4 regions of the Paenibacillus sp. 2TAB23 genome follow, and region 4 is predicted to be linked to each of the others. Evidence: riboswitches for the same ligand, from Rfam matches in the RefSeq annotation. Region 4 holds a riboswitch; each other region holds the start of a gene.
What was found. Region 4 has a riboswitch for cyclic di-AMP ahead of AB4Z29_RS01340 (hypothetical protein). Riboswitches for the same ligand answer to the same signal wherever they lie in the genome.
Positions count from the first base shown of each region.

Region 1: linked by a shared signal. The riboswitch ahead of AB4Z29_RS29990 (C40 family peptidase) and the one ahead of AB4Z29_RS01340 (hypothetical protein) in region 4 are both predicted to bind cyclic di-AMP.
Region 2: linked by a shared signal. The riboswitch ahead of AB4Z29_RS28575 (ubiquitin-like domain-containing protein) and the one ahead of AB4Z29_RS01340 (hypothetical protein) in region 4 are both predicted to bind cyclic di-AMP.
Region 3: linked by a shared signal. The riboswitch ahead of AB4Z29_RS17135 (TrkH family potassium uptake protein) and the one ahead of AB4Z29_RS01340 (hypothetical protein) in region 4 are both predicted to bind cyclic di-AMP.

Region 1 is NZ_JBFRGD010000034.1:17,617-21,106, reverse strand. Features, by position in the region: gene AB4Z29_RS30000 (hypothetical protein) at 1-349, shown strand, start outside; gene AB4Z29_RS29995 (hypothetical protein) at 480-1,064, shown strand; cyclic di-AMP (ydaO/yuaA leader) riboswitch at 1,424-1,575, shown strand; gene AB4Z29_RS29990 (C40 family peptidase) at 1,579-2,055, shown strand; gene AB4Z29_RS29985 (FAD-binding domain-containing protein) at 2,216-3,490, shown strand, end outside.
Region 2 is NZ_JBFRGD010000029.1:63,297-66,786, forward strand. Features, by position in the region: gene rsmA (16S rRNA (adenine(1518)-N(6)/adenine(1519)-N(6))-dimethyltransferase RsmA) at 1-22, opposite strand, end outside; gene rnmV (ribonuclease M5) at 19-576, opposite strand; gene AB4Z29_RS28575 (ubiquitin-like domain-containing protein) at 702-1,850, opposite strand; cyclic di-AMP (ydaO/yuaA leader) riboswitch at 2,101-2,282, opposite strand; gene AB4Z29_RS28580 (TatD family hydrolase) at 2,467-3,234, opposite strand; gene AB4Z29_RS28585 (HD domain-containing protein) at 3,257-3,490, opposite strand, start outside.
Region 3 is NZ_JBFRGD010000011.1:129,808-133,297, reverse strand. Features, by position in the region: gene AB4Z29_RS17140 (CPBP family intramembrane glutamic endopeptidase) at 1-1,094, opposite strand, end outside; cyclic di-AMP (ydaO/yuaA leader) riboswitch at 1,340-1,543, shown strand; gene AB4Z29_RS17135 (TrkH family potassium uptake protein) at 1,637-2,977, shown strand; gene AB4Z29_RS17130 (potassium channel family protein) at 2,997-3,490, shown strand, end outside.
Region 4 is NZ_JBFRGD010000001.1:301,720-305,209, reverse strand. Features, by position in the region: cyclic di-AMP (ydaO/yuaA leader) riboswitch at 363-562, shown strand; cyclic di-AMP (ydaO/yuaA leader) riboswitch at 587-752, shown strand; gene AB4Z29_RS01340 (hypothetical protein) at 872-1,270, shown strand; gene kdpF (K(+)-transporting ATPase subunit F) at 1,394-1,471, shown strand; gene kdpA (potassium-transporting ATPase subunit KdpA) at 1,491-3,170, shown strand; gene kdpB (potassium-transporting ATPase subunit KdpB) at 3,189-3,490, shown strand, end outside.

The sequences.
Region 1 (3,490 bases), on a different contig from region 4:
CTCCACGACTGAGCTGCTGCAGACTGTGCTTCCTGGGGCAGCATTGTGGTTGCTCTGGGGCACTGTACTGCATTTGATATTCCTCGCCATGCAGTTCGGGGCCACATCGGGAGAAGGCGTATTCCGTTCCCTGTGGCGCGCACTCCGCAACTTCCTCTCCTATGCGGCTATCTCGCTCATCATGTGGGGAATCGGCGCTGCTGCCGGGCTCGTGGTAACAAGCTTATCCATGCTGTGGGCTGGACTGTTCGCACTCATTCTGCATCAGGGCTATCACCTCATTCGCACACTTATGAAGGTGTGGACGATAGCCGCTCAGTACGATTGCCTTCAAACCAAACAGCTTTAGCAGGAACAAGCCTTCTTCTCCACTAATAAAGTGGAAATGAAGGCTTTTTATTTGAAATTGCAGCGCAACTAAATGATGTCATTTCTGTATAATTAGGTGTATGAAATTAAAAGTTGGAGGATACACGCTAATGATGCGTAAAAAACTGGTAATCCTATCAATGGCCCTGCTCCTAGCCGGCGGTTCTATCGTTGCAGCAGACAAATTAATGCAGAAAGTTACGCTGCTTTACAATAATAAGCAATCGCTGGAAGACGGTCTTCTTGTCGACGAAAAAGTGTATATCAACATTCGCTCGTTATCCGACTCCTTGCAGGCTTTTATCCAATGGAAAGGCAGCGAAAAGAAGCTTGTCATCCAAAAACCGAACGTCCACATGTTTATGATGAACGAGAAAAGAACCATGTTCGGGCAGGTGGAAAAGGGAAGCGTCCAGAAGTTCATGGTACAAGCGCAAATCGACAATTTAAATGTAGCGATAACGGAATTCAAGGTCACGCTCACCGATCCTAACGACAAAGAAATAACGATAGATCGGCGCAGCCAAACCGATGATGATTTCAAGGAATTTGTCGAGAAGGACTCCTTCTGGTTCAGCTCTAAGCTTGTCTCGTATGATTTCAAATACGCCGGAAGATACAAGCTGCGCTTCTGGATGGAGCAGAAGAATGCCGAGCCTCAGCTGATATCGGAGAAAATCATTACAGCCAAATAGAACACTGCATTCAAACGCAGATATACGAATCACAACAAAACCTCTGTTCATTCAGAGGTTTTTTGCATGAAAATTTTCTAATCTTTTTCTCGCAAATCATTCATTTACCGCCAACTGCGGGACTTTAGACTTGTCTATGCCATTTATAGCTGGAGGACGAATCGGTATATTTTACAACGTATTCACATAATTAATGAAATTGAGTGAACTCATTTAGTAAGAAAGAACTAGTAATGATCGTTTATCTTACACAAAAAACGGTTAAACGAAGGAAATAGTCAAAAGGTTACATGAGAATTATTAGAATTTGCAATTAAAGGCAGGAGATCAATGAAAATAATCGAATAATTCTCAAGAGCAATAAAAAACGGCCTAATTCCCTATCGGGAAACGGGGGAACCACTCTGGGTGAATTGATTCCGACGTCTGATTTATCGCAGCGCCTGAGGAATCATAGGGAACCTTCAACCGAACCCCACAGCTAACCTCGTCGGCATTGGAAGGAGTTTCACAATTGAAAAAGATTACCGCAATACTCCTGGGTCTCGTTCTCGTGCTCGCTTTCCAAGCGGGAAGCGCTTTCGCAGACTCAAAACTGAACGGATTCATCAATGATGTTATTGGTAGTCCGTACAAAAGCGGCGGAACAACGTCGAGAGGTTTTGATTGCTCCGGTTTTACGAGCTATGTGTTCGATAAAATGGGCATCGAACTTCCACGCACTTCCGGTTCGCAAGCAAAATCAGGCACGAAGGTCGCTAAGGCTGACCTAATTCCGGGAGATCTTGTGTTCTTCGACACAGTCGGTGGCAATAACAGCACCGTATCCCATGTTGGCATTTACATCGGAGACGGCAAGTTTGCACATTCTTCCTCCAGCCGAGGCGTTGTGACAGACAAACTTAGCTCCTCTTACTATGAAGACCGTTATGTGACTGCACGTCGTGTCATGGACGCGGATTCTTTCCAATCGTATGCCGACGCACAATAGAGCAACCTATCCCCTCTCTTAGAGAGCTGCACAGGTAGACTCACTTCAGCAAAGCCGCAGTTTTTTGTCCTCTGACGACAAATGACTTGCGGCTTTGCTGTTTCATTTCAAGCTGATTGCAGTGTGCATGCTGCCGCATTCAGGGAAGGAGAAATACCCGATGTATTTGTTTATTCACCGCAAGGACCTGCGCACCTCGGATATGCGCGCTTTTGATTATATAAATAAAAAACATACGCAAGGCATACATTTGCTGATCATAGATCCCATCCTAATTGGAGAAGGCCGGCTGACAAGCCATAGCGGCCGCAACTTTATGGCGCAAGCCGCTTCCTTGCTCTACAGCTATTCTAGCGCCGGCAAAGAGCTTCATGTGCTTTATGGCGATCCTGCTGCGATTACGGAGTCGCTCCTGCTCGCCCATCCTATTGAAGAGGTTATCGTCCATGCGGACTATACCCCTTATTCGAGGCAGCGGGATGACCAAATCGGACAAACCGTACGCCGCTTAGAGCGTCGCTGGATGCCCATTGCCGACGCACCGCTTGCCGATCTTGAAGCTTTCCCTGCCTACGCAAGAAGATCGGAGCCATACAAGGTATTTACGCCATTCTACCGGATGTGGGGCAGCTTTATGCTGGAGTCGTACAGCCCTATGGGCAGCACCACAATCAACGACCTCTCCACCATGCAGGAAATAGACCAGAGCGCTTGCCTTGCATTCGCGCTTCCAGAAGCGGTATCATGCGCGCTTGGAGGCACGAATGTGGAGGGCTCACCCAAATCGCTTGCTAGGCTGGATCGCTTTGTACGGGAACGCCTCGCTTCTTACGGGGACGTCCGCGACGCGTATGCCAATGATCAAACTAGCGGACTTGCACGCTTTCTGAATACAGGAGCCATTTCAGCACGCCATGCATATGAGCTTACGCAGGGTTTGCATGGATCTGAAGCTTGGATACGCCAGCTCGCATGGCGTGATTTCTACCTGTACCAGGCGATGTATCATGAAGACTTTTTCAAATATGAGCAGCTTGCTGATTTGAGCCCGCTAACAGGCACGAATTTCAAGGCGTGGTCGACGGCTGCAACAGGCATTCCGATCATAGACGCAGCCTTGACGCAATTGAACCGGACGGGTGAAATGCCGAACCGCTTGCGAATGGTCACCGCCATGTTTTTGACTAAAAACCTGCTCTGTCCATTTACTCTCGGCGAGCAATATTTCCGGCTCCACCTAAGCGACTACGACAACACCCTTAACCGCGGAGGCTGGCTTTGGTGCTCCTCGCTTGGCTACGACGCCGCACCTTATTTCCGCATTATGAATCCCGCGATTCAATCGCAGACGCATGATCCGAGCGGAAGCTATATTCGGCGCTGGCTTCCTCATCTGGACCATTTGTCCGATAAAGAGATTCATCTGCCGCAAAGC
Region 2 (3,490 bases), on a different contig from region 4:
CAGTCTGTTCTTGACCGCTCATCGAATTTCCCCTTTCAATTGTTCTTCCATTTTATGGTATGCGGCAATAAACTCTGTTTTCGTTATTTGAAAGCTTGTACAGCGCTTAAAAAACTGCTTGCCGTTCGCATAACCGATGCCAAGCAGCTTGCCAATGATCAAACGTCGATTAGACGCATCTGGATGAACAATTAAGCCCGCTTCCATTAAGTCCTCAAAGGTCACTTCTCCCGCTTCATCCACCGACTCTGTACGAAGCTCGGAGAGTGCAGTCCGGATCGCTTCCGGGCTTGCATTCTCTATTCCGATATCCCCCTTGTACAAGGCCTTCTCCTGCGGCAAGAAGGCATGCTTGCAGCCAGGCGCATGACGCGCAACGATTTTACGAATACGCTCGCCCGCATGGTCTGGATCGGTAAAAATGATGATGCCCCGGCGCTCGTTCGCTAACGCGATTCTTCTGAGTACATCCTCACCGATAGCCGAGCCATTGGTTTCTATTGTATCTGCCTCCACCGCACGTTTGATTGCAATGGTATCAGACTTGCCTTCAACAACAATGATCTCTTTAATCATCAAGCCATTTCCTTTCTACATAAACTCCGTTTACTCCGAAACATGCAAAAAGAAGAGGCAGTGCCTCTCCTTATGATGGCATATTTAATTAATAATGGCGATAAGCTGATGGTATCACTGCTGCTCTAGCTTGCAGAAGGCTTATTCGGCCCAAGGACATAAACAGTTATGCCTTTCTTTCTGCCAAACTTATTAGCGACTTTTGTACTATCAAAGTATACGTCAATTTTGTTTCCTTTAATCGCACTGCCCTTATCCTCAGCTCGACGGAAACCTATTCCTTCTATATATACCCACCAGCCGATTGGAATGACTTTGGGATCTACGGCAATCGTCCGTCCCTCTTGGACCTGCGTTCCCGAAGCTGTAATTCCATATTGAGGATGACCCTTTTCTTTCCCTGTCGAAGCCACGCCTGCTGAATAAGCAGTTAATGTAACGTTTTTAAGAACGCTTTTGGCCTTGAAATTAACGCCGCCTTTGGCTAGCGTTGCAACGCTCGGGCTCTTGCTAGACAGAACCGTCACCTTAGGCTCTTCTTTCTTCGTTCCAATGGCTACGACCTGATCAACAGCAGCTGTCTGGACAACCTTGCTGACCATTTTCTTCGAAATTAGAACCCCGTCCTCATACTGCTTCTCGATACTCTCTACGATAAGACCTTCCTTACCCGTCTGCACAAGCTTTTCCTTGCCTGCAGCCAGTGTCGGGTCTGTCTTCTTCACGATCAAAAATGGCATGGAGCGCTCGGACTCTGCCACCTTCGTGTCGACGCGAACAACGGTCACCGTAAGTTCGTTATCCAGAACGGTATGGAGCGGAGGCTGAACTTTATCTTGATCACGAACTGGAATATGTAATTCCTCGATCGCTGCCTGCACTGTTCTCTCTGTCGTGTACACAGTAGAGGTCTTGCCATCAGCCTTCACAATTACCGGTATCGCATGAGTCACCTCAATACGATCTCCGTCCTTTATAGCCGCATTAAGCGGTATGGACACCTCATCATGTGGTCCAATTGCGATAGCTTGTTCATCCAGTAGGCGTTGCAGGACCCATTGCTTCGTTTCTACAATGGTTTCTTGTCCGTTCACTACTACGGAGACGCTTTTGACAGCCGTTCCGTACAACAACACCAAAAACATGAAAGTCATAGCGATTGAGATAATAGCACTCAAAAGAATCAAACGCAAGTTTTCACGCTTCCATCGCAATGCGAAAGACATGCTGGATGATCGTTTCCCATGGGTGTCCTTAACCTGGAGTATTCCCACTTCATCGGTCCTCCTTCATAGCCCCGCCGCCAAGTGTTACGCATGATACAACTGACGCGACTATAGTATATTGGCGTGCAAGCACGCAATCCAGAACTGCTATATCGATCCAGGCACCCCCATCTTTTATCCCTATGTCGACAAATTCTCGATTATTCGAAAATAAAAAGAAGCCGTCGACAGAGGATCTGTTTCGTGGCTTCCCGAGTAATTGATTACACTGGGATACAGAAAATGGATGCACGAGGTTGATCACTCTCTATAACGCTTACGAGGTTAGCTGACGGATTCGGACAAGAGAGTCGCCCTATTCGCAAAACAATGCTCATGGCAATGGCTGCAAAATTCACCCCTGAAGAATTCAAAACGCGGAACACTTTCCCGCATCTGGTTCCCCCGCTCTCCAACTTGGAGATTAAGCGCAAACTGGAAATCCAATACAAAATTTTAAAGCTCTGAGATGAATCATACCCTCATACGAGGTGAATTGTAAAGATACGATAAAAGACGATTTAAGCGAAAAAGGTGGATAAAGACGGAAAAATTAAGCGATATTCGCTATAAAAATCAGTTTTTACGCGATAAAGGTCTCTCATTCTCTCCTTTTCTCTCGTTTTTATACAATACCAAAACATTTTTTACCGTTTTCGGTCGTAATTAAGGCCATTTCTTCTACCGATTTGCCTAATAATTCTGCTGCCGTCTCCGCTACTCGCAGTACATAAGCAGACTCATTTCGCTTCCCTCTGAAGGGGTGAGGCGACAAGTAAGGAGCATCGGTTTCAATCAAAATCCGGTCGAGTGGAACCTGTTTAAGTACCTCTTTTGGCACCCTTGCATTTTGGAATGTAACGGGTCCCCCGAATGAAATATAGAAGTTCATATCCAGGCATTGCTTAGCTGTCTCCCAGCTCCCTGAGAAGCAGTGCATGACACCTCCGATTTCGGATGCATTCTCCTCCTGAAGTATGCGAACTACATCCTCGTGAGCATCTCGGTTGTGAATGACAATCGGTTTTCCAACCTTGCGGGCTAGTCGAATCTGCTCCCGAAATACACGCTGCTGAACATCCTTAGGTGAGGTATCCCAGTGATAATCAAGCCCTATTTCACCAATGGCAACAACCTTCTCATGAGAGCAAAGCCGTTCAATCCATTCTAGATCTTCTGGTCGCATGTCAATGCTGTCCACGGGATGCCAGCCTACCGCTGCATAAATAAAATCATATTTCTCGGCAAGTGCTATCGTCGTTGGGATCGTTTCGCGGTTAAAGCCGATGTTAACGAGCATGTGTACTCCAGCATCTTTTGCACGCTGAATCACTTCGTCACGATCCTCGTCAAATTTATATGAATCCAAATGAGTGTGTGTGTCAAATAACAATGTCATGTTCGTGTTAGCTCCTTCAATCAAGTTTAAATATTTTTTTTAATGAATCCGGGATGGACTTTATATTTTTTTTGAGCGGCTCCTCTGGATAATAGAGATGATACTGGCCTTGATGCAGTCCTGTAATCGAGCGAACGATGTCGGATTTGGCAGATATTTCGCTTATTTCATCCTGGCCATCAAGTAACAAAATCGGCGCTTTTTCTTTCTTTTCTCCTTCTTTCTTGTCCGGCCTGTAAACGTCATACGG
Region 3 (3,490 bases), on a different contig from region 4:
GCGAAAAGGATAATTGCGAATAAATAAGCAAGTCCAACGCTTCGCCACACGTGGTTTCCGTACCCTTTTTGACCGAATCGAGGCCATAATGCACGACCCTGTGCCTTCCATAGGCCATCTCCAGCGATCATTGAAATATAGATGGAGCCTGCCATCGGAATGGTCAGCAATACGGTGAAAATCGCTGTGAACATGACGGTTTGGCTTGCTAGCTCGGTTTCGCCCAATGATGCGCGTATGCCGTCAAGCACATTCAAGTTCATGATAATGTAGGTAATAAAGTATACGATGGTCAAAATAATGCCGAATTTAAAGGAAGTGAACTTCCGGTAAAGGACGGCGTAGACGATGGCTAATACAAACAGGACGAAGCTCATAAACATGTAGCCGAAGCCTGTGAGGAAGCCGGCAAGCTTATCCTGTTTCTTCACGTATTCAATATAATCGGCCGGTGCAACGAAGGCTGGCTTGTACTTGGTTATGACGTTCTGGCCATTGATATTTTGTCCTTTAATATGAATGCTCAGTAGGGCTTCTTCTATCGCGTACCCGGCTGGCGCTTCGCCATGCCATCCCCCGTTTCCGAGCAATTCCTGTTCCTTGAATGACTTCGCGTCTAGGCTTTGCCCAGCCAGAAAAACAGGAACCTCCTTGTTAAGCTCAGCATCGGAAAGCGATTGGCCATCGAGGATAAAGTTCCAAGCCACAATTTTCTCGCTTTGCATATGTACATAGACGAAGCCTGTTCCGCCCTCGTCAAATTTCAGTTCGACTTGGTACGTGTCCGTCGGGAAGCTTTGATCGTATTTGTCGCTATAGGTTTTGATGAGCCCATGCTTGGATAAGTAACCGTTTATGACTTTATCGGTTTGATGGACAGCCTTGGCGGACTTCACCTGGAGTCCGGATTGCTTCTCTGCGAATACGGAGGCTCTGTTTTCAGCTGTTTCCTTCTCAATAACTTTCGTATTTAAATCACCGTTGCTAATGGAAAAAATCATTGGTCCGATTTCAACGGCCGCGAAAATAATGAAGCATGCAATCGCTGCCCACAGAAAACGTTTCCATTCATTTAACCTAATTGAATCAATCATCGGTTCACCTCTACGATCCTTTTTATGAGTTGCGTATTCCACTACCTTACCATATCAATCCCTGAATTATCCAATAGAAAAGCGCGTTTGCTCTCAAGATCAAGCGAAATAACGATATCCGACAAGCCTGATGCGTGCTGCAGCTTCTACTTGCCCTTTTTTGGACCAAAATCGGCTTGTTTGTCATTAATATAAGCTTTATATCCTGACTGCTTTGGGATTATAATCGTTAACGTCATACAAATCGAATAGCATAGCCGAATTTCCTAAGGAAATCGGGGGAACCATAAAGTTGTCGGAATTGCTCAGCCTGCTATAGCCAGCAGTGCTTTTGATCCGGCGGCATGGGGTGAATTTCTACGGTGAAACTTAAGCTTCATTGATAGAATAGGGCTGCCTGTCCAGGCCCGAATCCGTCAGCTAACCTCGAAGGCGTGAATGGAACAGAACTCATCGCACGAGCACTTGGGTTTCAGTGCTTTTTTTTATGCTTAAATATAGGTAGTGCTCTATAATGACATATTGCAGAAGAAGGACAACGGATGAAGGTAGACTTTAATGTGTTGAAATGGTCACCCCCGCGCATACTGGTCAGCGGGTTTGCGCTTATTATATTGCTGGGAGCTCTGTTATTATCCATGCCCTTCGCATCTGCGTCTGGAGAGCGCATGCCGTTTATAGACGCGTTGTTCACGGCAACCTCGGCAACTTGCGTGACAGGGCTTGTTGTTGTGGATACAGGCACTTATTTCTCCGTAGCGGGTCAGGTCATCTTAATGTGCCTTTTCCAGCTGGGCGGTTTAGGCTTTATGACGATGGCAACGCTTGTCGCTCTCGTCCTTCGCAAGAAAATATCGCTGCGCGAGCGTCTGCTGCTTCAGGAAGCGATGAATCAGTCGAGCATGGAGGGGATAGTCAAGCTTATTCGGCGGGTTATTATTTATTCATTATCGATTGAACTCATAGGAGCAGCGCTGTTTGCGTCTCGGTTTGCACTCGATATGCCGCTTGGCAAGGCAATCTATTTTGGTGTTTTTCACGCAGTATCGCTTTTCAATAACGCAGGCTTTGATATTTTTGGGAACTACCGCAGTCTCACCTTGTATGTGAACGATGCGGTCGTAAACCTAGCGGCGATGCTGTTGATTATAACGGGCGGCTTAGGATTCGTAGTCATGTCGGATTTGATGGAGTACCGCAAAAACAAACGACTATCCTTGCATAGCAAGGTCGTTCTCTCGATGACCGGAACGCTTATTGCCGTCGGAGCCATCGTGATATTCATTTTTGAGTTTTCCAATGCCAAAACGCTTGGTTCATTGGATTGGGGCGGCAAGCTATTAGCCTCCTTCTTCCAGTCGGTAACGCCAAGGACGGCAGGCGCGAATACGCTCGATTATACGCAGCTAAGGCAAGCGACCATGTTTTTTACAATCATTCTCATGTTTATTGGCGCATCCCCAGGATCAACAGGCGGCGGTATAAAAACGACGACGTTCGCTACTTTGGTAGGTGCTGTTATTGCAATGATCCGCGGGCGCGAGGATATTGTGCTGTTTCGTTACAGGCTCGGCAAGGACAGAATCTTTAAAGCACTGACGATCACCTTAATTTCGTTGCTGCTGGTCATTATCGTTACGATGATTCTCTCCATGACGGAGGAGCGAGCTTTTATCGAGCTGCTGTTCGAAGCTACGTCCGCATTCGGTACGGTTGGTTTGTCGGTCGGCGTCACGCCTGATCTTAGCATAGTTGGAAAAATAGTTATTTCATTAACGATGTTTGCTGGACGGCTTGGCCCGCTAACGCTTGCTTATGCGCTTGGACCTCGCACAGAAAAAGAATTGTACCGGCATCCTGAAGGCAAAATCACGATTGGATAGGAGAACTGCGCAAGTGGGAATGAAAAAGAAGCAATTCGTCATTATTGGTTTAGGCCGCTTTGGATCTAGTTTGGGCCGAGAGCTCATTGAATTAGGCAATGAGGTGCTCGGTATCGACAAGGATGAGGAGGCGGTTCAGGAGATGAGCAGCGAGCTGACATATGCCGTCTCGGCTGATTGCACCGACGAGGAAACGCTGCGTTCGCTCGGCGTCCGAAATTTCGATTGCGGTGTCGTTGCCATTGGCGACGACATTCAAGCCAGCATATTGACGACGATATTGCTCAAGGATTTAGGTGTGAAACAGGTTGTCGCCAAAGCGATGAGCGAGCTGCACGGACGTGTTCTGGAGAAGATCGGCGTTGACCGCGTTGTATATCCGGAGCGTGATATGGGGATTAGGGTAGCACATCAGCTTGTATCTCCGAATCTGCTCGATTATATCGAGCTCTCTAAGGAATACACGATCGCAGAGCTCGCGGTGCCTCAATGTTTGGATGGAAAGTCGCTGCA
Region 4 (3,490 bases):
AATCAAGTGATTGTAAAATGCGAGTTGCCAAGCATCGGACAGCCAGAAGCCGATTTTCCATAAAAGTCATTAAAAAAGCTTGGTAATCGATCTTTTTCTTAGAAATGCTCGATGATGCTTGATCGATCTCAAGGTTAGAAAAGTCTGTTTATTCAGTCGGATAAGCTGAATGCTAGCATCAAGAATTATTTTCGAAAATGCGAGTAAAACGTTGATTTAGTGAGGTATTCAGAGTTTGTGAAGAATGTAAGCGTTGCGAACGCTTGTAGAAGTCGGATATTGACTAAATTAGCCAGCAGGCATGCTTTACAGCTATTAGGGCGAGGAGTAAGATTCGATACAGGATTTACTATTTAGCTTTGATTGACTGATCGCTGAGTTTCCGTGTAGACGGAAAACGGGGGAACCAATGATGACGCTGTGTGCGTGTCCGATGTGAGAGTCGGATGAGCGCACAGCTGGGGTGAATCTTTAACCGGTGCCATGGATACCGGTTAAGGTAGGGCGACTCTCACCGCCCGAATCCGGCAGCTAACCTCGTAAGCGTCGCTCGAGAGAGGAATGATTGAAGTCTAAAGCATTACAAGTATGAACAACGCTGAGTCCTGCGGAAGCAGGAACGGGGGAACCAACGAACGGCTTGCTTGCAAGTACTGCCGTTCATGGGGTGAATCGCTTGGCTATACAAGCGTAGGGCAACTCTCAAGGCCCGAATCCGACAGCTAACCTCGTAAGCGAACTCGAGAGAGGCAACAGAAGCGCGCTGCCCGCAGCTTATTCAGCTGTGGGTATCAAGAAGCCGCGGGATGTGTACCTCTTATCCCAAGGCTTCTTTTTTGTTGCCTTTTTTACCAAATGGAGGATAGAGCGTGTGGAGGAAGAGCAAATTATTGTGGCAGGCTTTAATGAAGCCAGCCAATCCTTTATAAGAGCGTTGCAGTTCCGCCGGCTGAAGTTCGTCGTGCTGACGAACAGCAAGCAGGAGGCAAATAGGATCCGCAAGCAGGGCATTGCGGACGTGATATTCATCAATTCCAATGATCGTAATAGCTGGGTTCATCCTGCATTTCGGGTCAGGGAAGTATTCATCTTTGAGAGCAGTTTCGCACTCAGCTGTCGCTTTGTGCAATGCTGCCGCAGCTGGACCTCGGAGCCTATTTATGTCATCACGCAGCAATGGAATCCTAGAGCTATCTACAAGGGACTTGGAGCCAGCCATATCGTTTTCTCTCAAACGGGAGAAGTAAGCTTCTTATTAAACAATAAATAGCGCAGGAGGCGTTTCCATGCAGGACGTATTTATGGTTGTTACATTACTCGTTGCTTTTGGTTTATTTTACGGCTTTGCTGCTTGGTGCGATGGCGTTACTCGGCAATCGGGAGGCGAGCGCGAATGATAGTCGTGGCGATAATGGCTTTATTTATTTTCGTGTACCTGGTCTATGCCTTAATACATCCGGAGAAGTTTTAATAGAGGAGGATTTAATCCGATGGATATTGTACAAATGCTTGTCGTGCTTGCGGTGCTCGTGCTTCTGGTTAAGCCGCTTGGCACTTATGTCTATCATGTGTTCTCCAATGAGCAGAACCGACTGGACCGGGTATTCGGCGGCACCGAGCGGCTTATCTTTACATTAATCGGTGTTCATAAGCGTGAGGGCATGGGCTGGAAAAAATATGCGCTTAGCTTTATGGCTACTAATCTGATATTGGTCGCGTTCAGTTATGTAATATTGCGGCTGCAAAATGCGCTGCCCTTTAACCCGAACGGTATGGGAAGCATGGAGCCGACGCTTACGTTCAATACGGTAATCAGCTTTATTACGAATACGAATCTGCAGCATTACAGCGGCGAGAGTGCCTTGTCCTACTTCTCTCAAATGGCGGTCATCATGATGATGATGTTCACGTCAGCTGCAACGGGCTTCTCGGTTGCGATTGCATTCGTCCGCGGGATAACGAGCAAAGGGAAGACGCTCGGAAACTTCTTCGAGGATTTCGTCAAAGCGCACACGAGAATTTTTCTCCCTCTTTCTTTCATCGTTACGCTCGTTCTCGTTGCGCTGCAGGTGCCGCAGACGCTTGATCCGACGTTGACCGTCAAAACGCTGGAAGGCGCCATGCAGCAAATTGCGATTGGCCCCGTTGCGTCGCTCGAATCAATAAAGCATCTTGGGACGAACGGCGGCGGTTTTTTCGGTGTCAATTCCGCCCATCCATTCGAGAATCCAAACCCGCTTACGAATGTGATTCAAATCTTGTCGATGTGGGCGCTGCCTGCAGCATTGCCTTATACGTTCGGTCTTTTTGCCAAAAACAAAAAGCAGGGCTGGGTCGTATTCAGCGCAATGATGTGTCTGTTCCTCGTCTTCCTGAGCGTTGCTTATACGTCTGAGAAAACAGGAAATCCGGCGATGAGCGCGCTTGGCATCGATGCATCTCAAGGAAGCATGGAAGGCAAGGAAGTCAGATTCGGCATTGCCCAGTCAGCCTTGTTCACGGCCGTTACGACCGCAGCCACGACGGGCACGGTCAATAATATGCATGACACGCTGACTCCGCTCGGAGGATTGGTGCCGCTTGGTGAAATGATGCTGAACGTCGTATTCGGCGGCAAAGGCGTCGGGTTGATCAACATGCTTATGTATGCCATTCTTGCCGTATTCATATGCGGCTTGATGGTAGGACGAACGCCTGAGTTTTTGGGCCGCAAAATAGAGCCGCGGGAAATGAAGCTCATCGCTGTAGCCATTCTCGCGCATCCGTTCATTATATTAGTGCCAACCGCAATTGCGTTCATGACGGATCTCGGGCATGGCGCGATTACGAATCCAGGCTTTCACGGGATAAGCCAGGTGCTGTATGAATTCACCTCCTCCGCGGCTAACAATGGCTCCGGATTCGAGGGATTAGGCGACAATACGCCGTTCTGGAACATAAGCACCGGCCTCGTGATGCTGTTTGGCCGCTATATTTCGATGATTGCGATGCTCGCTGTAGCAGGCTCGCTCATGCGCAAACAGACCGTTCCCGAGACGATCGGAACCTTCCGAACGGACAATAAACTGTTCGCGGCCTTGTTAATCGGAACCGTGCTTTTAATCGGTGCTCTGACCTTCCTGCCGGTCATTGTGCTTGGTCCAATCGCAGAATTTCTAACACTCCGCTAACGGATGAGGTGAACGATAATGAATCGAAACAAGACGAATTCCGCGTTGTCTGCCGGAGCGCTCAAGCAGGCAATCCGCGAGAGCTTTATTAAGCTGAATCCAGCTGTCATGATCAAAAATCCGGTTATGTTTGTCGTTGAAGCAGGGACGCTTATCGTACTGCTAATGATCGTATTTCCTCGGTTATTTCAATCGCAGGATACAATGGGCTTCAATATCGCCGTGTTTTTCATTCTGTTATTTACGCTGCTGTTCGCTAACTTTGCGGAGGCAATCGCGGAGGGCAGAGGCAAGGCGCAAGCAAGCTCGCTCAAAAAATC